DNA from 3 places in the Nocardiopsis sp. L17-MgMaSL7 genome. Region 3 is predicted to be linked to each of the others. Evidence: riboswitches for the same ligand, from Rfam matches in the RefSeq annotation. Region 3 holds a riboswitch; each other region holds the start of a gene.
What was found. A riboswitch is a leader RNA that binds a small molecule or an ion and turns the genes downstream of it on or off. The one in region 3 is predicted to bind thiamine pyrophosphate.
Positions count from the first base shown of each region.

Region 1: linked by a shared signal. The riboswitch ahead of thiD (bifunctional hydroxymethylpyrimidine kinase/phosphomethylpyrimidine kinase) and the one ahead of thiC (phosphomethylpyrimidine synthase ThiC) in region 3 are both predicted to bind thiamine pyrophosphate.
Region 2: linked by a shared signal. The riboswitch ahead of thiO (glycine oxidase ThiO) and the one ahead of thiC (phosphomethylpyrimidine synthase ThiC) in region 3 are both predicted to bind thiamine pyrophosphate.

Region 1 covers NZ_QGTF01000001.1:327,537-336,882, forward strand. The annotation lists gene rocD (ornithine--oxo-acid transaminase) at 1-1,205, opposite strand, end outside; gene BDW27_RS01410 (acyl-CoA synthetase) at 1,582-3,282, shown strand; gene BDW27_RS01415 (DUF368 domain-containing protein) at 3,637-4,566, shown strand; TPP riboswitch at 4,623-4,723, shown strand; gene thiD (bifunctional hydroxymethylpyrimidine kinase/phosphomethylpyrimidine kinase) at 4,712-5,515, shown strand; gene BDW27_RS01425 (sodium:alanine symporter family protein) at 5,606-7,024, opposite strand; gene BDW27_RS01430 (DUF6457 domain-containing protein) at 7,246-7,512, opposite strand; gene BDW27_RS01435 (glycosyltransferase family 1 protein) at 7,738-8,922, shown strand; gene BDW27_RS01440 (pyridoxal phosphate-dependent aminotransferase) at 9,044-9,346, opposite strand, start outside.
Region 2 covers NZ_QGTF01000014.1:55,234-64,579, reverse strand. The annotation lists gene BDW27_RS22200 (zinc-binding dehydrogenase) at 1-559, shown strand, start outside; gene thiE (thiamine phosphate synthase) at 968-1,633, opposite strand; gene BDW27_RS22190 (Rv2175c family DNA-binding protein) at 1,701-2,060, opposite strand; TPP riboswitch at 2,180-2,290, shown strand; gene thiO (glycine oxidase ThiO) at 2,259-3,494, shown strand; gene thiS (sulfur carrier protein ThiS) at 3,497-3,709, shown strand; gene BDW27_RS22175 (thiazole synthase) at 3,713-4,513, shown strand; gene pknB (Stk1 family PASTA domain-containing Ser/Thr kinase) at 4,890-6,869, shown strand; gene BDW27_RS22165 (response regulator transcription factor) at 6,957-7,622, shown strand; gene BDW27_RS22160 (6-phosphofructokinase) at 7,775-8,800, shown strand; gene thiI (tRNA uracil 4-sulfurtransferase ThiI) at 8,978-9,346, shown strand, end outside.
Region 3 covers NZ_QGTF01000008.1:145,624-154,969, forward strand. The annotation lists gene BDW27_RS16000 (alpha-(1->3)-arabinofuranosyltransferase) at 1-4,167, shown strand, start outside; gene BDW27_RS16005 (DUF3068 domain-containing protein) at 4,164-5,180, shown strand; gene BDW27_RS16010 (MFS transporter) at 5,235-6,491, shown strand; gene BDW27_RS16015 (SOS response-associated peptidase) at 6,502-7,356, shown strand; TPP riboswitch at 7,483-7,598, shown strand; gene thiC (phosphomethylpyrimidine synthase ThiC) at 7,588-9,255, shown strand.

The sequences.
Region 1 (9,346 bases), on a different contig from region 3:
TCGCTGATCACCAGCGGCGGGGACATCCGCACCGTCGAACCGTGGGTGTCCTTCACCAGCACTCCGTGTTCGGCGAGCCTCTTGCACAGTTCCTTGCCCGAGGCCAGCGCGGGGTCGACGTCCACCCCCGCCCACAGGCCGATGCTGCGCGCCGACACCACCCCGTTGCCGACGAACCCCTCCAGCCTGCGGCGGAGCACCTCGCCCAGCTTCCTGGCGTTCTCCAGGTAGGGGCCCTCGGTCAGCATCCGGACGACCGTCCGGCCCACCGCCCCGGCGAGCGGGTTCCCACCGAAGGTGCTCCCGTGCTGCCCGGGCTGGATGACGCCGAGGACGTCCTCGTCCGCGACCATCGCCGACACCGGCAGGACTCCGCCGCCCAGCGCCTTGCCGAACAGGTACGCGTCCGGGACGACCCCGGTGTGCTCGCAGGCCCGGATCGTGCCCGTGCGCCCGAGCCCCGACTGCACCTCGTCGGCGATGAACAGCACCCGGTTCGCGTCGCAGATCTCACGGATGCGGGGCAGGTAGTCGGCGGGCGGCACGATCACGCCCGCCTCGCCCTGCACCGGTTCGATGAGCACCGCGACCGTGGTCTCGTCGATGGCGTCCTCGACGGCCCGGGCGTCCCCGTAGGCCACTGAGCGGAAGCCCGGCGTGTAGGGGCCGAAACCCGTCTTCGCCTCGGAGTCGGAGGAGAAGGAGATGATCGTGGTGGTACGGCCGTGGAAGTTGGCCCCGGCCACGACGATGGTCGCCTGGTTCTCCGGGACGCCCTTGACCTCGTAGCCCCACTTGCGGGCCACCTTGATGCCGGTCTCCACCGCCTCGGCACCGGTGTTCATCGGCAGGACCTTCTCCTTGCCGGCCATGTCGGCGAGGGCGCTCACCCACGGGCCGAACTGGTCGTTGTAGAAGGCCCGGCTGGTCAGCGTCACCCGGTCGAGCTGGGCGTGCGCCGCCGCCAGGAGGTCCGGGTTGTGGTGGCCGAAGTTCATGGCCGAGTATCCGGCCAGGCAGTCGAGGTAACGCCTGCCCTCCACGTCCGTCACCCAGGCGCCTCGGCCCTCGGCGATCACGACGGGCAGGGGTGAGTAGTTGTGTGCGGACCTCGTCTGTGCGAGTTCGATGTGGTCCGCGCTGGAGAGTCCCTGTCCGCCGGGGTTTCCGGCGGAGTCCTGCTGTCCCAGATTCTGGGTGGTCATCTAAGCCGCTCCGATCACCATCGACCGATGTCAGACAGTAGATACCCACCGTGGGGCCCTGTAGAGCCCCATGGCGGGATCTCCAAGAGTTGAGCAGATGATCCGGTGAGCCCACAAGGGGTGGCGAAGATCACCGGCCGGCGCCCGGGCCCGAAACCCCGGGGCCTCCCGGGTCGGGACCCCCACTGAGCGGGAGCGGCCCGGCGGGGTCCGCTTCGGGGGTGACCGGGGACGGTTACGCAGGTGACGCGGTACACAGCCCCCACGGCGATCGGGCGACGCCCCGACGGGTACGTTCGCTCGTAACCAGCCACAGCCGCCGCGAGCGCCCCGCGCCGAGGACGGCCGTTCACGAACGTCAGGGAGGTCATCAGACGTGCCCCAACACGCGTCCCCGGACAGCCCCTTCTCCCTTGCCAACCTCATGGCGGCGGTGACCGACGCCGTCCCGGACCGGATCGCGCTGGTCGCCGGACCCCGCCGCCTCACCTACCGCGCCCTGCTCGACCGTTCCACCCGGCTGGCCCGGCACCTGGTCACCACCGGTGTGCGCCCCGGGGAGAACGTCGCGATCCTGTCATTCAACCGCGCGGAGTGGGTGGAGTCGTTCCTGGGCGTGCTGCGCGCGGGCGCGGTGCCGGTGAACGTCAACTACCGGTACGTGGCGGGCGAGCTCCGGCACGTGCTCTCGGACTCGCACGCGGTGGCCCTGATCGCCGAGGACTCCCTGGCCACGACGGTGTCGGCGGTCCGCTCCGACCTGCCGCGCCTGCGGCACGTGCTCCTGCTGGAGGACGGCACGGAGCGCGACGCGTCGCTGGACGGCGCGGACTACGAGGAGTCGCTCGCGGCGCACGGCCCCGACTCCGGGCACGGCGCGGTTGAGCTGCCCGGGACCAGCGGTGACGACCACTACCTGCTGTACACCGGGGGCACCACCGGCTACCCCAAGGGCGTCCTGTGGCGCCAGGCGGACGTGTTCCGCGCCGCCGTGGAGCGGCGCGAACCGGGCGCCCCCCGTGCGGGGACCCCCCGGGACGTGGCCGAACGCGCCGCGCGCTGCTTCCCACTGCGCATGCTCGTGCTGGGTCCGCTCATGCACGCGGCCGGGCAGTGGAACGCGCTGAGCATGCTGCTGTGCGGCAAGAGCGTGGTGCTGTCCACGGACCGCAGTTTCCGCGCGGACCGCGTGCTGGAACTGGCGCACCGCGAGGGCGTGCACGCCGTCCAGCTGGTGGGTGACGCGATGGCCCGCCCGCTGGCCAGACACCTGCTCACCGAGCCGGACCTGTGTCCCGACCTCACCTCGGTGCGCTCCGGCGGAACCCCGCTCACCCCCTCGGTGCGCGGGCTGTGGCGGGCCTGGCGCGAGGACGTCGCCCTGGCCGACGCCTACGGCGGATCGGAGACGGGCGTGTGCGGTTCGGCCACCGCCCCCGACGAGCACACGAGCGTGGCGGACTCCACCGACCGGCGCAGCTTCACCATGGGCGGGAGCATCGCCGTGCTCGACGGGGCCCTGCGGCCGCTCCCTCCCGGGTCGGTCGAGGTCGGCCGGATCGCCAGGACCGGCCGGATCCCGCTGGGCTACTACAACGATCCGATCGCCACCGCGCGCACGTTCCCCACGGACGGTGAGGGGCGTCGCTGGGCGCTGTCGGGTGACTACGGCACGCGGGCCGGGGACGGTTCCATCGTGCTGCTGGGCAGGGGCAGCGTGGTGATCAACACCGCCGGTGAGAAGGTCTACCCCGAGGAGGTGGAGGCCGTACTGAAGGCGCACCCCTCGGTGGAGGACGTGATCGTGGTGCCCGCCCCGGACGAGCGGCTCGGGCAGCGGGTGACGGCGCTGGTGTCCCTGGCCTCCGGTTCCTCTCCGGACGAGGGTGCGCTGCGGGCGCACTGCCGGGTGCGTCTGGCGGGGTTCAAGGTGCCCCGGACGGTGCACTTCGTGGACCGCGTGCGGCGCACGGCGGTGGGCAAACAGGACTACCGCTGGGCCGCGTCGGTGGCCGGTGAGGACCCGCCCGCGCCCGCCGTTCCGACCTCGCCGCTGTCCGGTTCGCTCCGGAACTGAACCCGGGCTCGGCGGTCCTTTCGTCACGATCTGTTTTCGGGCCAAGGACCTTGCGGGCTGATACCTGGCCAAAACCCCGATTCTCGGGGCGCTCGGACGCCTTCACCCCGTCCGGCGCCGCTAGAATTGGCGCAGCCCGGCCCGGGGCCTGACGGCGCTCCTCCCCCATCGCACGGCCCGGGCGGCAAACATCCGCGCGGCCGGAGCATCGGACCGGTGGAGGTCGTCCCCGCGACCCGCGCTGTACAGCACCCCTTTGACCCGCCGGTCGACCGTGCACACGGGACCGGCGGCCCCATCAGGACGGAGGACGGCGCCCTCTCCCGGGAAGCTCCCGGGCCAGCGCCCGACAACATGGCCAAGTCAGTAGGCTCCTACATCTTCAACGCGGTGCGCGGCGGGGCCGTCGGCACCTCCGAGGCACTGCCCGGCATCAGCGGCGGCACGGTCGCACTGATGGTCGGCCTCTACGACAAGCTGATCGGTGGCGCGGGCCACGTGGTCAGCGGCATCAAGCGCTACGTCACGGACGTGCCCCGGGGGCGCGGCAAGGAGCGCGCCCAGGAGCAGTTCCGCCAGGTGGACTGGTCGGTGCTCGTCCCCGCCCTCATCGGTATGGCCCTCGCGCTCGTCCTGGCCGCCGTCTTCCTCGCCCCGCTGGTGGAGGCGCACGCCCAGTACGCGTACGCGCTGTTCTTCGGTCTGGTCCTGGCCTGCCTGTGGATCCCCTACACCGGCGCGGGCAAGAAGTGGAGGGCCTGGCACTACGCGGTGGCCCTCGTCTTCGCCGCGCTCGCCTTCACGCTCACCGGCCTGCCCGGCGCCAACCTGCCCACGCACCCGGTGGTGGTCTTCTTCGCGGCGGCCGTCGCGATCTGCGCTCTGGTACTGCCGGGCCTGTCGGGTTCCTTCATCCTGCTGACCCTGGGCCTGTACGAGCCGACCATGGCCGCCCTGCGCGCGGCCGACCTGCCCTACATCACCGTCTTCGTGCTCGGCATGATCACCGGTCTGGCCCTGTTCGTGAAGGTGCTCCAGTTCCTGCTGGAGAACCACCACCACATCACCCTCGTGGTACTCACCGGCCTGATGGCCGGTTCGCTGCGCGCCCTGTGGCCGTGGCAGGACGAGAACCGCGACCTGCTGCCGATGACCGACGTCCCCGTCACGGTCGCCTTCGCCGTCGGCGGCTTCGTGGTGGTCGTCGGCATGATCATCTGGGAGCAGCGCAAGCACGCCCAGCAGGCGCGGGTGGAGACCCACCACCACAACGTCACCGTCTGACCGTCCACTACAGTCGGAAACACCACAAACCAACAGTGATGCCGGGGCCGCGAGGCCCCGGCGGCGCGGGGTGCCGGAGAGACTCCTCCCGGCTGAGAGCACACCCGTCGAACCTGCCCTAGTTCGTACTAGCGAAGGAACGCCAATGAGCGCGTACAACGTCGTGTCCATAGCCGGAAGCGACCCCAGCGGGGGTGCCGGCGTCCAGGCCGACCTGAAGTCGTTCTCCGCCCACGGAGTCTTCGGGATGACCGTGGTGACGGCGTTGACCGCCCAGTCCACACGCGGGGTCACCGGGGTACACGGTGTCCCCGCGTCCTTCGTCACCGACCAGATGGACACCCTGTTCACCGACGCCACCGTGCACGCGGTCAAGGTGGGGATGCTGTCCACGTCCGAGGTCACCGAGGCGGTCGCGGCCGCCGTGGACCGCTACGGACTGCCGCACGTGGTCGTGGACCCCGTGATGGTGGCCAAGAGCGGCGACCGCCTCCTGGAGAGGTCGGCGATCGAGGCGCTGCGCACCGTCCTGCTGCCGCGCGCCGACCTGCTCACCCCGAACCTGCCCGAGGCCGCCGACCTGCTCGGCGAGACGGAAGCCACCAGCCTGAAGGAGATGCGCGGGCAGGCCGAACGCCTCCTGGAACTCGGACCGCGCCGCGTCCTGCTCAAGGGCGGCCATCTGCCCGGTGAGGAGAGCGTCGACCTGCTGGTCGACGGTGTCTCGGAGCCGGTGGAGTTCCGTGCCGACCGCGTGGCCACCCGCAACACCCACGGCACCGGCTGCACCCTCTCCTCCTCGATCGCCGCCCTGCTCCCCCAGCGTCCGGACGCGGTGGCCGCCGTCGCCGACGCCAAGGCCTACCTCACCGAGGCCCTGCGCCGCGCCGACGAGATCGATGCTGGCGGCGGCCAGGGGCCGGTGCACCACTTCCACGCCTGGTGGTAGCGGACCGGGGGTACGCGAAGGGGGGACCGGCCGTGGCGGCCGGTCCCCCCTGTCGTCGGCCCGGGGACCCGTCCCCCGGCCGAGCGCGGACTACTTGCTGACGTCGTCCATGATCACGTCCGGGTTCCGCCAGTCCTTGTGGTTGAAGAACTTACGCGTCTCCGAGGTGATCAGCCCGGAGAGCAGGATCAGACCCACCAGGTTGGGCAGCGCCATGAGACCGTTGGCGATGTCGCTGAAGAGCCACACCGAGTCGAGGTTGGCCACCGAGCCCACGAAGATGATGGCGATGAAGAGCAGGCGGTAGGGCAGGACCATGCGTCGGCCGCCGAGGAACTCCACGCAGCGCTCACCGTAGTAGGACCAGCCCAGCAGGGTGCTGAAGGCGAACACCGTGACGGAGAGGGCCACGATCACGGCACCGGCCGACCCCATCGCGGGGCTGATCGCGCCCAGTCCCTCGGTCATGGCCTGCGAGGTGAGCAGCGAACCGTCTTCGGCCCCCTCCACCTGCCACACCCCGGTCACGATGATGACCAGGCAGGTCATGCTGACCACGATGATGGTGTCGATGAAGGTCTGGGTCATGGAGACCATGGCCTGACGGACCGGCTGGGTGGTCTTGGCTGCGGCGGCCGCGATTCCGCCGGTGCCCAGGCCGGACTCGTTAGAGAAGATGCCGCGCGCGAAGCCCAACTGGATAGCGAGCAGGACACCGGCTCCGGCGAACCCTCCCGTCGCCGCGGTTCCTGTGAAGGCGGAGGTGACGACCAGCTGGAGGGCCGGCAGCAGCGCCTGCCAGTTGGCAGCGAGCACGACCAGGCAGATGCCGACGTAACCGATGATCATGATCGGGACGAGGGCCGAGGTGACACGACCGATGCTCTTGATGCCGCCGAGGATGACGGCGCCTGCGCCGACCATGAGAATCAGCCCGATGATCCACGTCTCGACACCAGTGACGCTGTTCATCTGCTGCGCGACCGTGTTGGCCTGGGTCCCGTTGCCGATACCGAAGGCCGCGATGGCGCCGAAGACCGCGAAGGAGACACCGAGGATGGTCCCGAAGCGGCCGCCGACACCGTACTTCAGGTAGTACATCGGGCCGCCGCTCTGCTCGCCCTTGGCGTCCGTGCGACGGAACTTCACGCCCATCAGGGCTTCGCTGTACTTGGTGGCCATGCCGAAGATCCCCATGACCCACATCCAGAACAGCGCACCGGGGCCGCCGATTCCGATGGCCAGGGCGGCTCCGGCGATGTTGCCCACACCGACGGTCGCGGCGAGCGCGGTGCTGAGCGCCTGGTAGTGCGAGATGTCGCCCTCGACCGTCTCGTCCTCCTTCCGGCGGACGAAGGCCAGCCACAGGGCGTGCGGCAGCCGGAACAGCTGGAGCACGCGCAGTCGCACGGTGAGGTAGACGCCGGTCAGGAACAGCAGAGGGATGAGGACGAACGGTCCCCAGATGATGCCCGAAAGGACATCTGCCATCTCAAGGAGGTGGTCCACTGAGGACCTCTCTTTCGGTGCTTGCGTGGGGCAGGGGGAACCGGCGGTGCGATGGGGGAACCGGGGCTCTTGGAAACACGTTGGAACCGGCGCACACCATTCGGTATCGGGCAAGAATGGCACTGACGCGTAACAAACAAATCACGTGAGGTCAGAAAGCGCGTTACGACTCATGAACGCTCACTCGACCCTCCGGCCGCGTCAGTCACAGGGGACAGCCGCTACCCCTGGCCCCCTCCCCCGTCCTCGCCCTCGGCCTGAGCCAGGGCGAGCCGACTGAGCACCGCGGCCGCGGCGTCGGGGTCCGCCCCCTGTCCCACGGCCACGCCGAGCAGGTAGGTCGTGAGCGGGGCTGCCGGTCGGGCCACGGAGTGCGCGGCGTCGCGCGCGAGGTCGAGGATGCGGTCGACGTCGGCCTTCTGAAGGGGATCGGTTCCCGCGAGGTCGAGTTCTGCGCGGACCAGCTCGGCCCATTCCACGAGTGTCACCACACGGCTCCTTGAGGTGTCGGTTCGGTCGGGTTCGGCGATCACGGCCATGGCGGGGTCACCCGTCGGTCAGTCGACCGTGCGGACGGCGTCATCACCTGATCGGCCAACCCGTGTCGGCCCTTCGGGCGGGGTTCTCCCGCCCGGCGGCCCGGGTTCACTCCCCGACCCTAGCGTCGGAGGCAGCCACCACTCGGCGTGACACATCGGCGTTGGGAGCCCCGTATGTCCCCCACACCCCCGCCCACCGTCCCCCGCCCTCCCCTGCGGGTGGCCATCGTGACCGAGTCCTTCCTCCCGCAGGTCAACGGGGTCACCAACTCCGTGTGCCGGATCAGCGAGCACCTGGCCGCCGAGGGCCACCAGGCGCTCGTGCTGGCCCCCGGGCACGGCCCCGCCTCGTACGCGGGCTTCCCGGTGGTGCGCACGCCCGCGCTGCCCCTGCCGGTGTACCGCGACTTCCCCATGGGCCTGCCCGTCCGGCGGACCATGACCGCGGCGATCCGCGCGTTCGCGCCCGACGTGCTGCACCTGGCCTCGCCCGCGCTCTTCGGGGCGACGGCGGTGGACGTGGCCCGAAGGTGGGCGCTGCCGACCGTGGCGGTGTTCCAGACCGACCTGCCCGGGTTCGCCGGACGTCACGGCCTGCCCGGGGCCCGGGCGCTGTGGCCCCTGCTCCACCGGGTCCACTCGGCCGTGGACCGCACTCTGGCTCCCTCCTCCGCCACCATGGAGGCGCTCTCCGGCCGGGGGTTCCCCCGGCTCGACCTGTGGCGGCGGGGCGTGGACACGGCGCGCTTCTCCCCCGACCACCGGTCCGAGGAGCTGCGCCGGGAGCTGGCCCCCGGCGGAGAGGCGATCGTGGGGTACGTGGGCCGTCTGTCCCGGGACAAGCGGGTGCACCTTTTGGGCCACCTGGCGAGGCTGCGGGGTATGCGGCTGGTGGTGGTCGGGGACGGCCCGGACCGCGCACGGCTGCGCCGCCTGCTACCGAACGCCGTGTTCACCGGTCAGCGCACCGGGGCGGACCTGTCGCGGCTGTATGCGTCGCTGGACGTGTTCGTGCACACCGGCGCGGACGAGACCTTCTGCCAGGCCGTGCAGGAGGCGCTGGCCTCGGGCGTACCGGTGGTCGCCCCTGCCGCGGGCGGGCCCGTGGACCTCGTGACCGACGGGCACAACGGGCTGCTGTACGAGCCGGACTCGGTCCGTGAGCTGCGCGTGGCCGTGGGCAGGTTGGCGCACAACCGCGAGGTGCGGGCCCGGATGGCGGCCGGTGCCCGGCCTTCCGTCGTGCACCGCACGTGGCGGTCGGTCAACGAGGAACTGGTCGGGCACTACCGCGCGGTGATCGCTCCGAGCCACGAGCTCGCGGCCCGCCGCGACAGGGTGACGGCGGGGGGCGGCTGACCCCCCGTGCCGGAGAAGACGAAACGGGACCCTCCCTGGGAGAGATAGGGAGGGTCCCGTCGGTGGTGACCGCCTCACCCCGTATAAGAGAGGCGGGCACGATCTGGGTGCGGACGCCCGGTCAGTGGACCGGCTGGGCGACCGCCATCGGCACCGGGATCACCGTGCCGGGCGTCTGGGCGCCGGTGCCCGGCTCGGACAGCACCGACCCGAGGACCTCGGTGAGCCGGTCCAGGTGGGACCGGATCCACGGCAGGGCCAGCGGGTCGTCCGCGGACAGCGCCGCGTACCGCTTGTCCTCGGTGTCCCCGTACAGGAGGCTGGTGGCCACCCGCATCCGCAGGGCGGCGGGGCTCTCACCGAACTCGACGGCGGGCAGCACGCCCATGCCGTGCTGCTCCAGGAGGAGCCCGGTCAGCTCCGG
Region 2 (9,346 bases), on a different contig from region 3:
CACTCCGGACACCTGGGTCCTGGTCCTGGCCGCCACCGGTGGCGCGGGCAGCCTGGTCGTGCAGCTCGCCGGGCTCGCGGGGGCCAGAGTGGTCGGCGCGGCCCGGGGCGCGGAGAAGCTGGAGCTGGCCCGGTCCCTCGGAGCGGAGGAGGTCGTGGACTACTCGCGGCCGGACTGGCTGGACCGGGTACGCCGGATCACCGGCGGCGCCGGGGCCTCCGTGGTGGTCGACGGGGCCGGCGGCGAGCTGGGATCGGCCTCCTTCGGGGCGGTGGCCGACGGCGGCCGGTTCCTCAGCTACGGCACGGCCGGAGGCTCGTTCGCCGAGGTGGACACGGCCGAGGCCGAGCGGCGCGGGATCACCGCCCTGGGCCTGAACGAGATGCGGGCGCGGCCGGGAACGGACCGGAGCGACCTCACGCGGCTCGCACTGGAGGAGGCGCGGGCCGGACACCTGCGGCCGCACGTGGGGCTGATCCTGCCGCTGGAGCGGGCCGCCGAGGCGCACGCTGCTCTGGAGGGGCGCCGTGTCCTGGGGAAGGTGCTCCTGGTCCCCTGAGTCGTGCTGACCGGATCATTAGTCCCACCCGCCGCCCGCCGCCAACCTCGACGGACGCCTGCGGCGCGGTGTCCTCGCGTCACCAACAGGATGCGGCTGTGCGCCGATGAAGCTCGGACAGCCACCCGGTCGGGTCACACCGTGCGCCACCGCGGAGCCCACGTGGCAGCGCACAGCAGAAGAGACGGCCACTCACATCGGCCCTTCTTCTGGATCGATCCGCCCCGACGTCGCCCGCCACCGCCCCTACGAACTCCTACGGCGCTGGCGGCCAGGCCGCCGTCGGCGAAGGCACCCGAGAACCACGCCCTGGACCCGTGCGGTCGCCGTACTCGAAGACGCCCCTGGGAGGGGCGGGCATGGAGCGGCCCCGGTCCCGTGCGGGATCCCGGGGCCATCGGAGTTCATTCAGGCGAGTCGAGCGGTGAGCTTGGCCCTGAGCGCGCTGGCCGCGGCTCGCGGGTCCTCGGCCTCGGTGACGGCGCGCACCACGACCACGCGGGTGGCTCCGGCGTCCAGCACCCGGTCCACGTTCTCCAGGTCGATGCCGCCGATCGCGAACCAGGGCCGGTCGGTGCCCAGCGCGGCCGCGCGTTCCACCAGTTCGAGCCCGGCCGCCGGGCGTCCCGGCTTGGTCGGGGTCGCCCAGGTCGGGCCCACGCAGAAGTAGTCGCTCCCGGGTTCCTCCGCCGATCGCGCGGCGGCCTCGGGGTCGTTGTTGGAACGGCCGACCAGGGGGTCGGCGCCGATGACGTCGCGGGCCAGGGGCACCGGCAGGTCGCGCTGGCCCAGGTGCAGGACGTCGGCGCGCACCGCGCGGGCGATGTCGGCGCGGTCGTTCACGGCGAGCAGGGCTCCGTGGCGTTCGCACGCCTCCCTCAGAACCTCCAGGGCGGCCAGTTCCTCGCGCGCCTCCAGCCCCTTGTCCCGGAGCTGGATGATGTCCACGCCCCCGGACAGGGCGGCGTCCGCGAACTCCGCGAGATCACCGCTCTCGGTCCGGGCGTCGGTGCACAGGTACAGAAGGGATGCGTCCAGGCGCTCGCGCAGGCTGGTTCCGTGACTCGTCCTCACGCGCCCCACCATAACCAACGGCCCGGGAGACGTCACCGCGGTGGTGCGTCCCCGGGCCGTGGACGGCTCAGAAGGCCATGCCCTGCGCCCGGCGTCGGACCTCGGTGCCCCGGTTCTCGCGCATGGCCTGGATCGGTGTGCCCGGCAGGGTGTCGTCCGGGGTGAACAGCCAACGCAGGGCCTCCCCGGTGGAGAATCCGGCGTCGGTCAGCAGCACGATGGTGCCCGGCAGGCCCTTGACCAGGTCCTGACCGTCCAGGAAGGCGGCGGGGATGGAGAGCTCCCCACCGCGCACCACGCCCATCAGGCGGTTCTCGCGGATGAGGGTCTTGATGCGGTTGGGGCTCACGCCCAGCGGGGCGGCCGCCTCACGCAGGGTCAGCCATTCGCCGACGAGTTCGTCGAGTTCACGATCGCTTTGTGTCACCTCACCAATCTGCCACACCCGACCGGGCCTCGGAGACCATCGCGCCGCCTGAGGACACCCTGCCTGGGAGATCCCCGCCACGGCCGGTCCGGACGCGTTGTCCTAGGATGGGGCCCAGAGACATGTCCCGCGGGAGCCGGGTGGACCCGGCTGAGAGGGAGGCTCGCGGCCTCCGACCGCACGAACCTGATCCGGGTCATACCGGCGAAGGGAGTGGAACACGGCGCCGTGCGCACCAACGACGTTCCCCCACAGAAGACGATTCATCCCACCAATACCGTGGTCGTGATCGGCGGCGGGGTCGTCGGCCGGGTCACCGCCTGGCGGGCCGCCCAGCGCGGCCTCGCCGTCACCCTGGTCGAACCCGACCCCGTCACCGAACCCTCCACCGCGCGCGCCTCCTCGACCGTCGCCGCGGGCATGCTCACCCCCGCCACGGAGGCGGCCTTCGGTGAGGAGGAGCTGATGGAGCTCGGGGTGCGCTCCGCGCGCCTGTACGACGGCTTCGTCGCCGAACTGGAGGAGGCCAGCGGGGTCGACGTCGGCCACCGCCGTACCGGCACCCTCCTGGTGGCCTTCGACCGCGACGACCTGGCCGTCCTCACTGACCTGCACGCCCTCCAGGAACGCCTGGGCATCCCCACCCGACGGCTGACCAGCCGCGAGTGCCGCCGACTCGAACCGACGCTCGCGCCCGGCGTGCGCGGCGGGGTGCTGGCCCCCGAGGACCACTCCGTGAACCCGCGCGCCCTGCTCCTGGCCCTGGCCCTGGCCGGGGAACGTGCGGGCGTGCGCGAGTTCTCCGGGTACGCGGAGGAGGTCACCTCCCCGGGCCCCGGCGGGTCGCGACTGGGCGTGCGCCTGGCCGACGGCACCGCTCTGCCCGCCGACCAGGTGGTGCTGGCCGCCGGGTGCTGGGGCGAGAGGGTCCGGGTGCCCGAACCCGTGGTGCCGCCGCTGCGCCCGGTCAAGGGACAGCTGCTGCGCGCCCGGGTGCCCTCCGGGGAACCGCCGCTGGTCACCCGTACCGTGCGCGGCCTGGTGCGCGGGTTCCCCGTCTACCTGGTCCCGCGCGCGGACGGCGAGGTGATCGTCGGCGCCACCCAGGAGGAACTGGGCCACGACACCTCCCTGACGGTGGGCGGGCTCTGGCAGGTCCTGCGGGACGCGCGCGAACTCGTCCCGGGGGTGAGCGAGCTGGAGGTCGTCGAGACCTGTGTGGGACTGCGGCCGGGCTCGCCCGACAACGAACCCCTCCTGGGCCCGACCCGGGTCCCGGGACTTCACCTGGCCGCCGGTCACTTCCGGCACGGGGTCCTGCTGGCCCCTGTGACGGGGGAGGTCATGGCCGAGGCCCTCACCACCGGCGCGCTGCCCCCGTACGCGCGTCGGTTCGCAGCCAGCAGATGGACGCGTGAGCAGACGTGGGAGTAGCAGTGGAACTGATCATCAACGGACAGGCCCAGGAGAGCGCGGCGACCACCGTGGACGGGGTCGTGCGCGCACTCACCGACGCCGGGGACGGCGCCGTCCCCGGGGGGATCGCCGTCGCGGTCAACGACGAGGTGGTGCGCCGCACCGCCTGGACGGACACCGCGCTCTCCGCGGGCGACCGCGTGGACGTCCTCACCGCCGTACAGGGAGGCTGAACCATGACACAGACGCACGAGTCCGTGACCGTCGCGGAACGCGCCCTGGAGGACCCGCTCGTCATCGCGGGGGTCTCCTTCGGCTCCCGCCTCATCACCGGCACCGGCGGGGCACCCTCCCTGGAGGTTCTGGAGGAGGCGCTCCTGGCGTCGGGGACCGAACTCACCACCGTGGCGATGCGCCGGATCAGCCCGGGCACCCAGGGGTCGGTGTGGGACGTCCTGGACCGCAACGGCATCCGTCCGCTGCCCAACACCGCCGGGTGCTTCACCGCCGTGGACGCCGTGCGCACGGCGAGGCTCGGCCGCGAGGCGCTGGGCACCGACTGGGTGAAGCTGGAGGTGGTCGCCGACGAGCACACCCTCCTGCCCGACCCGGTGGAGCTCCTGGACGCCGCGGAGGCGCTGGTCGACGACGGTTTCACCGTGCTGCCCTACACCAACGACGACCCGGTGCTGGCGCGCCGTCTGGAGCAGCTGGGCTGCGCCGCCGTGATGCCGCTCGCCGCGCCGATCGGTTCCGGCCTGGGCATCCGCAACCCGCACAACCTGGAGCTGATCGTCGAGCAGGCCGACGTCCCGGTGATCGTGGACGCGGGCATCGGCACGGCCAGTGATGCCGCCCTGGCGATGGAACTGGGCTGTGACGCGGTGTTGTTGGCCACGGCCGTGACCCGCGCGCAGGAGCCGGTGCGGATGGCCACGGCGATGCGCGACGCCGTGCGCGCCGGACGCGGCGCCCGGCTGGCCGGGCGCATCCCGGTCCGCCGCCACGCCAGGGCGTCCAGCCCCGACGTGGTCTGAGCGCCCCGGGAGGGACACCCCGCGGTGGGGGCCGGGAGTCCGGGGGCGGGGCCGCCGCCTGCACTGACACACCCGCCAGGACGTTGGGTCACGACACGCAAACACACCGTGACCACCGGGTTTGGAGCCGTCCCCTACCGTGGGAGGGGTGTGCGTGCCGCGCGACGGCACCGCACCCACAGACCGCCCAGGCGCGAACGCCCCGAACCGACTCCGGTCGGCTCCACGACGGTGGACACGAGGGCCGCCGCGACCGTGAACCGCGGGGCAAACCTGACACCGGCTTCCGCTATCGTGTCGGATCGACACCAGGTGTCGGGTACGCGCCACCGGCAGCGAACGCCCGCGCTCCCCGCAGCAAGGACACAATCCCGCCGTGGACATGACGACTTCCGACCCGCTTGTAGGCGCGACGCTGGACCGTCGCTACTTCGTCGAGTCAAGGATCGCCGGTGGCGGCATGGCGACGGTCTACGTCGCCCACGACCTGAGGCTGGACCGACGGCTGGCACTCAAGGTCATGCACCCCTCCCTGGCCCAGGACCCGACCTTCGTCCAGCGCTTCATCAACGAGGCCCACTCGGTCGCCAAGCTCTCGCACCCCAACGTCGTGCAGGTCTTCGACCAGGGTGAGGACCAGGGGCACGTCTTCCTGGCCATGGAGTACGTCCCGGGCCAGACCCTGCGCGACCTCCTCAAGGAGCACGGGCGACTGGCCCCGAAGCAGGCCCTGAACTTCATGGCCTCGGTGCTGGCCGCGCTCGGCGCCGCCCACCAGGCCGGCATGGTGCACCGCGACGTCAAGCCCGAGAACGTCCTCATCAGCAAGGACGGCCGGGTCAAGGTGGCCGACTTCGGTCTGGCCCGCGCGGTGGAGCAGTCCAACCAGGGGCTGACCCGCACCGGCACGCTCATGGGCACCGCCGCCTACCTGGCGCCCGAGCAGATCGAGAAGGGCACGGCCGACGCGCGCAGCGACGTCTACGCGGCCGGCATCATGCTCTACGAACTGCTCACCGGCGGCCAGCCGCACACCGGTGAGACGCCGATCGCGATCGCCTACCAGCACGTGACCGAGGACGTCCCGCGCCCCTCGCACTTCCTGCCGAACCTGCCGCCCGAGGTCGACGGCCTGGTCACCAAGGCCACCGAGCGCGACCCCCGGTACCGTCCGAGCAACGCGGGCCAGTACCTGGCCAAGGTCCTGGAGGTCCTGCGCACCCTGCCGGACACCGTCTCGGGCTCGGCCGCGCCGTTGGCCCCCGTGGCACCGCAGGCCAACTCGGCCGCCACCATGACCGCGCCCCAGCTGATCGCGGGCGGCGCGGGTCCGGGCACCGAGAACGCCACCATGGTCGTGGACATGAACGGCGCCGACCTGGGTCGGGACGACTACGACGACGACGGTTACGACGACTACCCCGCGAGGGGCGGGTCGTGGTTCTCGCGCAACCGCCTCCTGGTGGTCGGGGCGCTCGTGACGGCCCTGGTCGTGGGGGTGGCGGGCTGGTGGTTCCTGCTCGGCCGCTACGAGTCCGTCCCCGACGTGATCGGGCTGTCCCCCGAGGCCGCCAGCGAGCAGATCCGCGCCGCCGGACTGGTGGTCGATCTCTCCGACGACACGGTGTACAGCGACGACGCGGCGGCCGGTGAGGTCGGCGACACCGACCCGGAGGTGGACGACCGCCTCTCCCCCGGTGACACGGTGACGGTGTTCCTGTCCAAGGGCCCGCAGAACGTGTCCATGCCCGACCTCGTGGGTGACGACGTCGCCAACGCGCTCAAGGCGATGGAGGACCTCGGCTTCGATGACGAGAGCGTTGTCCAGGAGGAGCAGGACTCCCCCGACAACGCCCCCGGCGAGGTGCTGGCCACCAGTCCCGAGGCCGGGGAGGACGCGGACCGGGAGGGGACGGTGACCATCACCGTCAGCAGCGGGATCCCCGTTCCGAGCCTGGCCGGGGAGAAGCGCGAGGACGCCGAGAAGACCCTCAGCGACCTCGGTCTGACGGCCGAGATCGTGGAGGAGGAGAGCGAGAGCATCGACAAGGGTCTGGTGATCAGCCAGTCCCCCGACACCGGCACCAACGTCGGCCCCGGGGCCAGCGTGACGCTGACCGTCTCCAGCGGCCCGCCCGAGGTCGACATCCCGGACGTGGTCGGCGACTCCGTCCGCGACGCCCGCAAGGAGCTGGAGGAGGCCGGGTTCGAGGTCGAGGTCGAGCGGATCTTCGGCGGCCGCGTGGTGGCGCACCAGTCGCACACCGGCACCGCTCCCGAGGGCACCAAGATCAAGCTCACCGCCACCCCCGGCGGGATCGACCTGGGCGACCTCGACGAGGACGACGACGACTGACCCGGTGCCCGTGCCCCGCACGGACCGGAGCGACCGCCGCCCCCTTCCCCTGTCCGGGAAGGGGGCGGCAGTACTAGGGTCGGCCGCATGAGCGGTGACGAGATCCGGGTGATGGTCGTGGACGACCACCCCATGTGGCGTGACGCGGTGGCGCGGGACCTGGCCGAGGCCGGGCTCCGGGTGGTGGGGACGGCGGGCGACGGCGCCAAGGCCCTGCGGATCGCCCCGGCGGTCCGGCCCACCCTCGCGGTGGTGGACCTGCACCTGCCCGACACCAACGGGGTGGAGCTGACCGCGGCGCTGGTGGCGCTGCCCGAGCCCCCACGGGTGCTGGTGCTGTCGGCCAGCGGCGAGAGCGACGACGTGCTCGCGGCGGTCAAGGCGGGTGCCACCGGCTACCTCGTGAAGTCGGCCGGGCGCGAGGAGCTCCTCGACGCCGTCCGCCGGGTGCACACCGGCGAGGCGGTCTACACACCGGGGCTGGCCGGACTGGTGCTCGGCGAGTACCGGCGGTTGTCGGCCGAGGACGACAGCTCCGCCGACAGCCGGGAGCGGGCACCCGAGCTGACGCCCCGGGAGACCGAGGTGCTGCGGCTGGTGGCCAAGGGACTGGCCTACAAGCAGATCGCCCGCCGCCTCACCATCTCCCACCGCACGGTCCAGAACCATGTCCAGAACACCCTGACCAAGCTGCACCTGCACAACCGGGTGGAGCTGGTGCGCTACGCCATCGACCGGGGCCTGGACGAATGACCCCGTGACGCCTCCCCCCGACGGCGGCCGTAACGCGAGGTTTCGGATGGCGTTCTCCAGGCGGGGTTGGCCCGGACTCCCCCCGCCCACTATGGTCTAGACCATAGGGCGCCCAGCGCCTGGAACACCCACCAACGTCGAGGAGAAGTCGTATGCGAGTCGGGGTGCTGACCGGCGGTGGAGACTGCCCTGGTCTGAACGCGGTCATCCGCGCCGTGGTCCGTAAGGGCATCAAGGACTACGGATACGAGTTCGTCGGCTTCCGGGACGGCTGGCGCGGCCCCCTGGAGGGCGACACCATGCCCCTGGACGTCTCCGCGGTGCGCGGCATCCTCCCCCGGGGCGGCACGATCCTGGGCTCCTCCCGCACCAACCTCATGAAGATCGAGGGCGGCGTCGAGCGGGTCAAGGACAACATGGCCGGGCTCGGCGTGGACGCGCTGGTGGCCATCGGCGGCGAGGACACCCTGGGCGTCGCCCGCCAGCTGCACGACCGCGGCGTCAACGTGGTGGGCGTGCCCAAGACCATCGACAACGACCTCAACGCCACGGACTACACGTTCGGGTTCGACACGGCGGTCAACATCGCCATGGAGGCGATCGACCGCCTGCACACCACGGCGGAGTCGCACCACCGCGCCCTGGTCGTGGAGGTCATGGGCCGCCACGCCGGATGGATCGCCCTGCACTCGGGCATGGCCGCGGGCGCCAACGTCATCCTCATCCCCGAGCGCCCCTTCGACATGGACGTGGTCGTCAAGCACGTCGAGAGCCGTTTCGAGACCCAGTACGCGCCCATCATCGTGGTCGCGGAGGGCGCCCACGCCAAGGAGGGGCAGCTGGAGCTGGCCACCGGCGAGACGGACGCCTTCGGCCACGTGCGCCTGGGCGGGATCGGCCAGACGCTCGCCGAGGAGATCGAGCGGCGCACCGGCAAGGAGGCCCGTTCGGTCGTGCTGGGCCACGTCCAGCGCGGCGGCACCCCCACCGCCTTCGACCGGGTGCTCGCCACCCGCCTGGGCGTGAACGCCATCGAGGCCGTGCACGACAAGTCCTTCGGCAAGATGGTCGGCCTCCAGGGCACCGACATCGTGCGGGTCGACCTGGCCGAGGCCACCGACACCCTCAAGACCGTGCCCGCGGAGCGCTACGAGGAGGCCGAGGTCTTCTTCGGCTAGGGCGTGACCGTGGCGTGTGCCGGGCTCCTCCCACGTCAGGGAGGGGCCCGGCCGTGTCCGGGGTCTCACCCGGATGCCGTGTGCACCGGGAATGGACCGAGCGGTCCGGGGATTGTTCGATACTGGAAGGCATCGTTCCACCGCCCACCCCAGGTATCACCCTCCGGAGGTAGCACCATGTCCGCGTCGCTTGAGTCCGCGCCGCTCCCCGTAACCGAGGTCGGAGCCGACGCCGGGCTCGGCGAGCTCTGCGTGCTCATGAAGCTCGGCGAGATCGTTCTCAAGGGCTCCAACCGCAAGCTGTTCGAGCGCCGCCTGCACAACAACATCCGCTCCTCCGTGCGAGACCTGGGCGACATCCGCCTCTCCCAGCGCGGCGCGGGCGTGATCATCGTGCGCAAGCCCGGCTCCTCCGACCTGGAGATCGCGGAGATCGCCGACCGTATGGCCAACGTCATGGGCGTGGTCTGGGTGCACCTGGTGCGCCGCGTGGCCAAGGACCTGGACGCCATCGTCGACATCGGTGTGCGCTCCATGGCGGGCCGC
Region 3 (9,346 bases):
AACGGCCCCTTCCACCTGCTGTTCGAGGTGCTCGGCATGCCCGAGTGGCTCATCCAGCGCCTGTGGATGGCGGTGCTGCTCATCGCCGCGTTCGTGGGGGTGTACAAGGTCGCCGGGGCCCTGGGACTGGGCACCGTCAACACCCGCATCATCGCCGGTGTGGCCTACGCGCTCGCCCCGCGCGTGCTCACGCTGCTGTCGTACAACTCGGCCGAGCTCCAGCCCATGCTGCTCATGCCGTGGATCCTGCTGCCGCTCGTCCTGGGCTCCAGGCACGGATACCCGCCCGCCCGCATGGCGCTGCTCTCCGGGCTGGCCTTCCTCCTGTGCGGGGGCACCAACGCCGCCTCCGAGCTGGCCGTCCTGGTCGTCCCCGGCCTGTACCTGCTCACCAGGGCCGGCGGCCCGCGCAAGTGGCGGCTGATCCTGTGGTGGTCGGGCGCGCTCGTGCTCGCGTCGTTCTGGTACGTCGTCCCGCTGCTCATCATGTCGCGGTACGTGTACTCGTTCATGCCCTACACGGAGGACGCCGCCGTCACCACGGGGATCGCCTCCCTGTTCAACTCCCTGCGCGGCACCTCCAACTGGATGGGCTTCCTGCCCGACATGGGCAACACCGCCCTGCCCTCGGGAGCCGAACTCTCCCTGACCCCGTGGCTGGTCGCGGTGACGGCGCTGGTCGCCGGGCTGGGACTGGCCGGGCTCATCAACCGCCGCACCCCCGAACGCCTCTTCCTCATCAGCTGCCTGCTGGTGGGCACCGTGATCGTCGTCGCGGGCCACACCGGGGCCCTCACGGGGCCCTTCGCGCCGCTCATGCGGGATCTGTTCGACGGTGCCCTGGCGCCCTTCCGCAACGTCCACAAGTTCGACGCGCTCATCCGCCTGCCGATCGTCCTCGGCCTGGCCCACCTGCCCGTCGTGGTCGCCAGGGACTGGGCCGACCGCCGCGGTCGCGACCGCGATCCCGGAGCGGTGGCCGGGGTCCGCCGGACCGTGGCCGGGGCCAGCGCGGCCGTCTTCCTGGTCACGCTCACGCCCATCGCGACCGTCGGCATCGCCCCCAGGGGCGGTTTCGAGGAGATCCCGGACCACTGGTACGAGGCCGTGGAGTGGCTGGAGGACCAGGGTGAGGACCGGGGCATGACCATGGCGCTGCCGGGGTCGGCGCGCGGCGAGTACGAGTGGGGCCGCCCCCTCGACGAACCCATGCAGCCGCTGCTCTCCGGTGCCTGGACCAACCACCAGATCATCCCGTGGGGCTCATCGGGTGTCTCGCGGATCAACCACGAGATCGACCAGCGGGTCTCCTCCGGGCGCGGTTCCGAGGGGCTGGCGGACACCCTGGCCCGGCTGGGCGTCACCCACCTGATCGTCCGCAACGACCTCCAACGGGTGGGCAACAACGGCGGCTGGCCCGCCCGCGTCCACCAGTCGCTCCGGAACTCCCCGGGGGTGACCGAGGCCGCCGAGTTCGGTCCGGTGATCGGCTCGGTCGACCACTCGTCCGCGTCCCAGTGGTTCGACCAGCCCTACCCCTCCCTCACGATCTACGAGGTGGAGGAGGCCGCGCCCACGGTCGGGACCGTCCCGTCGGGCGACGCGCTGCGCGTGACCGGTGGCCCGGAGTCCGTCCTCCACCTGGCCGAGCAGGGCATGGTCAACGACGACCGCCCGATCCTGCTCGGCGACGACCCCGGCGCCGACGCCGTCGCCGCGCAGGACACGATCGTCACTGACACCGTCCGCCGCCGCGAGGTCGTCTATTCCGATGTGCGGCGCAACGTCTCGGCCACCATGACCGAGGACCAGGAGCTGGAGCGCGACGTCCCCGCCCCCGACATCATGGATCCCGCCTGGGAGGAGTACGTCTCCCACGCCGAGGACCTGGGTGTGGCGGGGGTGACCGCGTCCAGCTCCGAAGCCGGGGTGGAGTCCCGGGCGAGCGACCGCGACCCCGGGCACGCACCCCATGCGGCACTGGACTCCGACCTCGGCACCGCCTGGCGGTCCAGCGCCTTCGCGGGCGCCCTCGGCCAGTGGATCGAGGTCGAGTTCGAGGAGCCCCGCGACCTCAGCGGGCTGAGTGTGGCCTTCGAGCAGCTGTCCGGGGAACCACCGCCCTCGCGGGTCACCCTCATCACCGACGAGGGCAGGACCGAGGCGGCGGTGGCCGCCACGGGCGAACCCCAGGAGCTGGCCGCGCCGCCCGGGCTCACCACCACGCTCCGGGTACGGATCGACGAACTGGCCTGGGAACCGGAGTACCGCTTCGGCACCCGGGTGGGGATCTCCATGATCTCCGTCCCCGGCCTGGAGGCCACCCGCACGCTGAGGGTGCCCGGTCCCACCGACGCCGGGACCCTCCTGTTCACCGGGTCGACCGGCACCGCCCCCGGCTGTATGGAGGGGTCGCACGCGTGGGTGTGCAACCCCCGGCTGGAGGTGAGCGGTGAGGACGCCAGCAGGCTCGACCGCACCTTCGACCTCTCCGCCGGAGCTGCCGCCGGGCCGCACGCCGTCTCCGGCGAGGTGGTCCTCACCGACCCCCGCGAGGCGGAGAACGCCGCCAACCGGGCCGGTGGGTACCCGCTCGTGACCGGCTCCTCCACCGCCGTCAGCCACCCCGCCGCCATGGGCCGGGGCGCGCTCGACGACGACGAGGCCACCGTCTGGTACCCCGACCCCGAGGAGAGGGAGCCCTGGCTCGACATCGAGCTGGGGGAGCCGACCGCCATCGACCACATGAGGGTCGAGTTCCCCCGGGCCGACAGTGTGATGCGGCCGATCCGCGTCACCGTCGAGGGCGGCGGGACCGTCCGGGAGGGGTGGCTGGACGGCAGCGGCCGGGTCGACTTCGCCGAACTGACCGCCTCCTCCGTCCGGGTGACCTTCGAGCGCCCCGAGGGGCAGGCCCTGGAGATCGGCGGCGTCGAGCTCCCGGGCGTGCCCGCCGTGGACCCGCTCCCCGAAGGGGACGCCTCCACCACCTGTGGCCTGGGCCCGACCCTGCGCGTCAACGACCAGCGCGTGGAGACCCGGATCAGCGACGGGACCCTCGCGGACCAGCTCACCGGACGTCCGCTGCGGTACGAGACCTGCACCGACCTGGACCTGACCGAGGGCGAGAACCGGATCGTGGTGGACCCGGGCAACCGCTACCAGGTGCGTTCGGCCGTGGTGACGACCGGCGACGGCGCGGCTGGCGTGACCCCCGAGGTCCACATGGCGGAGGTCGACGCGGTGCACACCTGGGGACCGGGTGAGCGCCGCTTCGACGTGGACGTCGACGAGGACAGCCTCCTGGTGGTCAACGAGAACTTCAACGAGGGCTGGGAGGCCCGGATCGACGGCGGTGACGGACCCCTGGAACCGGTCCGGTTGGAGGGCTGGAAGCAGGCCTGGGCGCTGCCCGAGGGCAGCGCGGGCACGGTCACCCTCACCTACACCCCGGACGCCGTCTACCACCGCGTGCTGGTGGCGGGCGGCGCCCTGGCCGCGCTGCTCGTGGTGCTGGCCCTGTGGCCGCGCCGCTGGCTGTCGGGCGGGAGGCGGTCGACGGCCGCCCACCTCCCGCACGGCTCGCGCGCGCTGCCCGGTGTGGGCCCCGGCTGGCTGCCCCGACGTGTGGTGCTCCCGCTGGGCCTGGCCTACGGGGTGTGGGTCGCCGGCTGGGCCGGCGCGGCCGTGGTCGGCCTGATCCTGCTGACCCTGTGGTGGCTGGCCCGACGGGCCCCGAAACGCCTCCGCCACGCCAAACCCGGCAGGCCGTCCCTGGGCGGCCGGGCGCTGCCGTACCTGGCGGGGCCCTGGGTGGTCACGGTCTCCCTGGCCCTGGCCGGACTGGCCATGGCCTCGGGGACCCACCTGGTGGTGAACATGCCCTTCCACGACATCACCGAGACCCTGGGCACGGCGCTGCGCGGCTGGGTTCCGCAGGCGCTGTGCCTGCCCGCGATGGCCCGGCTCGTCCTGGCCCTGGGCCAGCGCGGGGACGAGCACGGCCCGCCCCCGGCCGGTTCCCCCGAGGCTCCGGCCGAGGGCTCCGCGGAGACCACGGGCGGCGGGGACCGGCGGACCGGACCGCCCGAGAACGGGACGGCACCGGAAAAGGGAACCGACCGGCTGTCCGAGACCGGTCACGACGTCGAGGAGGTGCGCGGGTGACGGCCTCCACGAGAACCGGCGCGGAGCCTGACCGGAGCCTGCCCCGGGGCACCCTCATGGTGGCGGCGGGGGCGTTCCTGCTGACACTCTCCCTCCTGCTGCCGCTGTACGTGCACGACCGCGTCGCCCTGCTCCCGGCCGACGCCACCCTCGGCCTGCGCATGGTCGACGCCGACGCCAGCTACCTGGACACCGCCACCTGGAACCGGGTGGAGGGCGCCGACCTCGAACGGGACACCCGGGTGGTGGCCTCCGCGCACGGCGCCGACTGGTCCGCGTGGGAGATGACGGTGGACACCACCTCGTCCGAGCGGGTGCTCGACCACTGGAGCCGCAGGGTCATCGTGGACCGTCGGACCGGTCGGGCGGTCAACTGCTGCGGAGAGCACGTCAACGGTGACCGGGCCGTGCGCCAGGCCGGGCTGGTCCTGTACTGGCCACCCGGGGCGGCGCAGGGCGACCACTCCTTCTACGACGCCGAGGTGCGCGCGGCCCCCACGGTCGAGTTCGAGGAGGACGACGAGGTCGCCGGGGTGGCGGTGCGCCGCTACACCCAGACCGTGGAGGCCACCCAGGTCCCCGACTCCGCGCGGGAGGTACCCGCCGCCCTGTTCGATCCCGACGCCGAGGGAACCGTCAGCGCGAACCGCTGGCTCACGGCCGAGCGGACCTTCTGGGTCGAGCCGGTCACCGGCGTCGTCGTGAACCTGGAGGAGCGCAGACGCGAGACCCTGCGGCCGCAGAACGGCTCGGGCGAGGTGGACCTGCTCGACACGGAACTGACCCTGGCCGACGGACAGGTCTCCGGCTACGCCGAGCAGGCCCGGGTGCGATCGCTGCTGCTGCGGGGACTCGACAGCTGGGCTCCCTGGACCCTGGCCCCGATCGGAGCCGTCGCCGTCCTGGTCGGTCTCCTCGGCGCCTGGCGCTCCCGGACCCCACCCGCCGAGGAGGAGACCGGAGCGGAGACCGGAACCGGCGAGCGCACGCCGGAGGACGCGAAAACCGGGTGACGACCAGGGGGAGCGGAGGGCAGGATCGGTCCGAACCGAGCCCCCGGAGGCGCCGTGCCCGACGATCCCCCGTCCCCCGTCGCCCCGGCGGCGCGCCGCCTCCGCGCGGCGGCTCTGCTCACCGCCATCCTGCTGTCGTCGATGGGGGACGAGGTGGTGCTGGTCGCGGCCGTGTTCCAGCTCGCCGAGACCGGGAACTCCCTGTGGGTCACCGCCCTGCTGACCGCCCAGATCGGTCCGCTCGTCCTGCTCGCGCCGCTCGCCGGGGCGGTACTGGACCGCTTCGACACCGGCCGTGTCCTGGTCCTGGCCTGCGCGGGCCAGGGCCTGGCCATCCTGCCCGCCGTCTGGTTCCCCCACCCCGGTGTCCTGGTGCTGTACGTCCTCACGGTCAGCTCCCTGGCGGCCCTCGTCAATCCCGCGATCCTCACCCTTCTGCCCAGCGCTGCCGGAGAGCTCTCCCCGGTGCACGCCAACTCGCTGTTCGAGGGGGTCCGGGCCTCGGCGACGGTGCTCGGCCCGATGGTGGGAGGGGTGCTGGTGGGCCTCTTCGGGATCGTTCCGGCCCTGCTCACGGACTCAGTCAGCTTCTTCGTCGCGGCCGGGACCTTCCTGCTCCTGGGAGTACGGCGCCCCGTGTCCGGTGCCCCCGGCACCCTGTGGTCGGGGGCGTTGGACGGTGCCCGCCACGTCCTGCGGACCCGGCTGTTCCGCGTGCTGCTGCCGGTCCTGATCCTCGCGGTGGTGGCCACGTCCACCACCAACGTGGCCATGGTGTTCGTGACTCGGGAGGTGATGGGCCACGGGGCCGAGGTCTTCGGCGCGCTCACGGCGGGCTGGGGCGCGGGCCTGTTGGCGGGCGCGCTGGCCGTGTCGGTGCTGCGCCCGGCCCCGACCGGGCAGGGGGTGGCGCTCGCCGCCGCACTCGTGGGTGCGGCGCTGGCACTGTGGGCCTGGTTCCCGGTGCTGTGGGTGGCGGCGGTGTGCGTGGTGCTGGCCGGCGCGGGCAACTCCGTGTTCAACATCCTGCTCAGGTCGGTGGTCCACCGGATCACCCCCGAGCCCCTCCTCGGGCGGGCCCACGCGCTCATGGGCGCGGTGGTCAACGGAGGCTTCGTCGTCGGGTTCCTGATCGCCGGGTGGTTCGCCGCGGACCACCCCCGGGCGCTGCTCGCCGCCGCCGGGTCGGTCGCCCTCCTCGCCGGGCTGGTCGGGGCACTGGTCGTCCATGTCTCCAGCGCGGACACCGGGACCGCCGGGACGGACGGGACGGATGGTGATCCCGGGGTCCCGGAAGGGCGGATCGCATAGGATTCCACCCATGTGCGGTCGCTATGCCCAGTCCAGGAACGTGCACCAGCTCCAGCTGGCCTTCGCCCTCCCCGAGGAGGTCCAGGACGGCACGGGGGACCCGCGAGCCTGGCCGCCGCTGGAGGAGCTCGACCCGGACTACAACATCGCGCCGGGCAGCCCGGTGTACGCCGTGCTCGGCCCGCCGCCCCAGGGGGGCGCCCACGGTCGACCGGGACCGCGCTCCCTGCACACGATGCGCTGGGGCCTCGTGCCGGGCGGCGCCAGGGACCGCAACGTCGGCTACCGCATGATCAACGCGCGCAGCGAGACGGTCGCGGACAGGCCCGCCTTCCGCACCGCCTACCGGAACCGCCGCTGCCTCCTCCCCGCTGACGCCTACTACGAGTGGCAGCTGCTCAACAAGGACGGCACCACCGAGGCCAGCACCTCTCCCGCCACCGACCCCCAGCACAAGAGGCGCAAGGCCAAGGCCGCCAAGAAGCCCTTCTCCGTCCACTACTCCGGAGACGAACCGCTCGCCCTGGCCGGGATCTTCGAGCGCTGGCGCGACCCCGAGGTCGACGACCCGAGCGACCCCGACGCCTGGCTGTGGACCTGCGCGGTCATCACCACCGAGGCCGCGCCCGAACTCGCCCACATCCACGAACGCATGCCCGTCGTGGTGCCGCGCGAGGACTGGGCTGTCTGGCTCGACCCCGCCACCGGCGCCGAGGAGCTGGCCCACGTGCTGGACGACTCCCCGGTGGACCGGTTCTCGGTGGACGAGGTCTCCACCGACGTCAACAGCGTCAAGAACAACGGCCCCCACCTGCTGGAACCGGCCGAGGACTCCGGTCGCGGCGAACCGGAGACACTTTTCTGACCCCGGCGAGGCTGGACAGGGCCGGGGACGGCCTGTGTATGGTGTGCGAGGCCACGGGGGAGTGCTCCCCGGGGCCCTGGACACCGTGATCGGGGTGTCCCGGCACGTTCGACGTGCGCACATGTGAATACGCAACGCGGGAGCTCGCGCCATGGCGGGCTGAGAGGGCGACTCAAGGGTGTCGCCGACCGCAGAACCTGTTCGGGTAATTCCGACGTAGGGAGGCATGCCATGACGGCTATCGACGGTCGTGACGTTTCCACCGCCGACGAACACCGGGTGACCACAGGTCCCATCATGGGATCTCGCAAGGTCCACGAGGAGATCACCACCCCCGAGGGCACCACCCTCCGCATCCCGCGCCGCCGGGTGGATCTCAGCAACGGCAGCCACTTCGATCTGTACGACACCTCCGGCCCCTACACCGACGACAACGCACACATCGACGTCCACCAGGGGCTCCCGCGCACCCGCGAGACGTGGGCACTGGACCCCGTCGACGGTGCGACCACCCAGCTGGCCCACGCCAGGGCCGGGACCATCACCCCCGAGATGCGCTTCGTGGCCGCCCGGGAGGGCGCCGACCCCGAGTTCGTTCGCGCCGAGGTCGCGATCGGCCGCGCGGTCATCCCGGTCAACCGCAACCACCCCGAGTCCGAACCCACCATCATCGGCAAGAACTTCCTCGTGAAGATCAACGCCAACATCGGCAACTCCGCCGTCACCTCCTCGGTGCCAGAGGAGGTCGAGAAGATGGTGTGGGCCACCCGTTGGGGCGCCGACACCGTGATGGACCTGTCCACCGGCAAGCGCATCCACGAGACCCGCGAACGCATCGTCCGCAACTCACCGGTCCCCATCGGCACCGTCCCGATCTACCAGGCACTGGAGAAGGTCAACGGCGACCCCACCAAGCTGAGCTGGGAGATCTACCGGGAGACCATCATCGAGCAGGCCGAACAGGGCGTGGACTACATGACCGTCCACGCGGGCGTCCTGCTCCGGTACGTGCCACTCGCCGCCCGCCGCGTCACCGGCATCGTCTCGCGCGGCGGCTCCATCATGGCCGCGTGGTGCCTGGCTCACCACAGGGAGAGCTTCCTCTACACCCACTTCGAGGAGCTCTGCGAGATCCTTCGCCGCTACGACGTCACGTTCTCCCTGGGCGACGGCCTGCGCCCCGGTTCCATCGCCGACGCCAACGACGAGGCCCAGTTCGCCGAGCTGCGCACCCTGGGGGAGCTCACCCACATCGCCCGCTCGCACGACGTGCAGGTGATGATCGAGGGCCCCGGCCACGTGCCGATGGACAAGATCAGGGAGAACGTGCGCCTGGAGGAGGAGCTGTGCGGCGAGGCGCCGTTCTACACGCTCGGCCCCCTGGCCACGGACGTCGCCCCCGGCTACGACCACATCACCTCCGCGATCGGCGCCGCGCAGATCGGCTGGCACGGCACCGCGATGCTCTGCTACGTGACCCCCAAGGAGCACCTGGGGCTGCCCAACCGGGACGACGTCAAGACGGGCGTCATCACCTACAAGCTCGCAGCGCACGCCGCCGACGTCGCCAAGGGACACCCGGGCGCCCAGGAGTGGGACGACGAGCTGTCCAGGGCGCGCTTCGAGTTCCGGTGGCAGGACCAGTTCCATCTGTCCCTGGACCCGGAGACGGCGCAGGCCTTCCACGACGAGACCCTGCCCGCCGAACCCGCCAAGACCGCCCACTTCTGCTCCATGTGCGGGCCCAAGTTCTGCTCGATGAAGATCTCCCAGGACGTGCGCAGGTACGCCGAGGAGAACGGCCTGGACACCGTCGAGGCGATCGAGAAGGGCATGGCCGACAAGTCCGCCGAGTTCGCCGACGGCGGCAACCGCGTCTACCTGCCGCTCGCCGACTAGGGAGCGCCCACCCCGGGCCCGTCACCCCGCAGGGTGTGGCGGGCCCGCCGGGCCCTCGCCCAGGGTCACAGCAGCACCGGCAGTACCACCG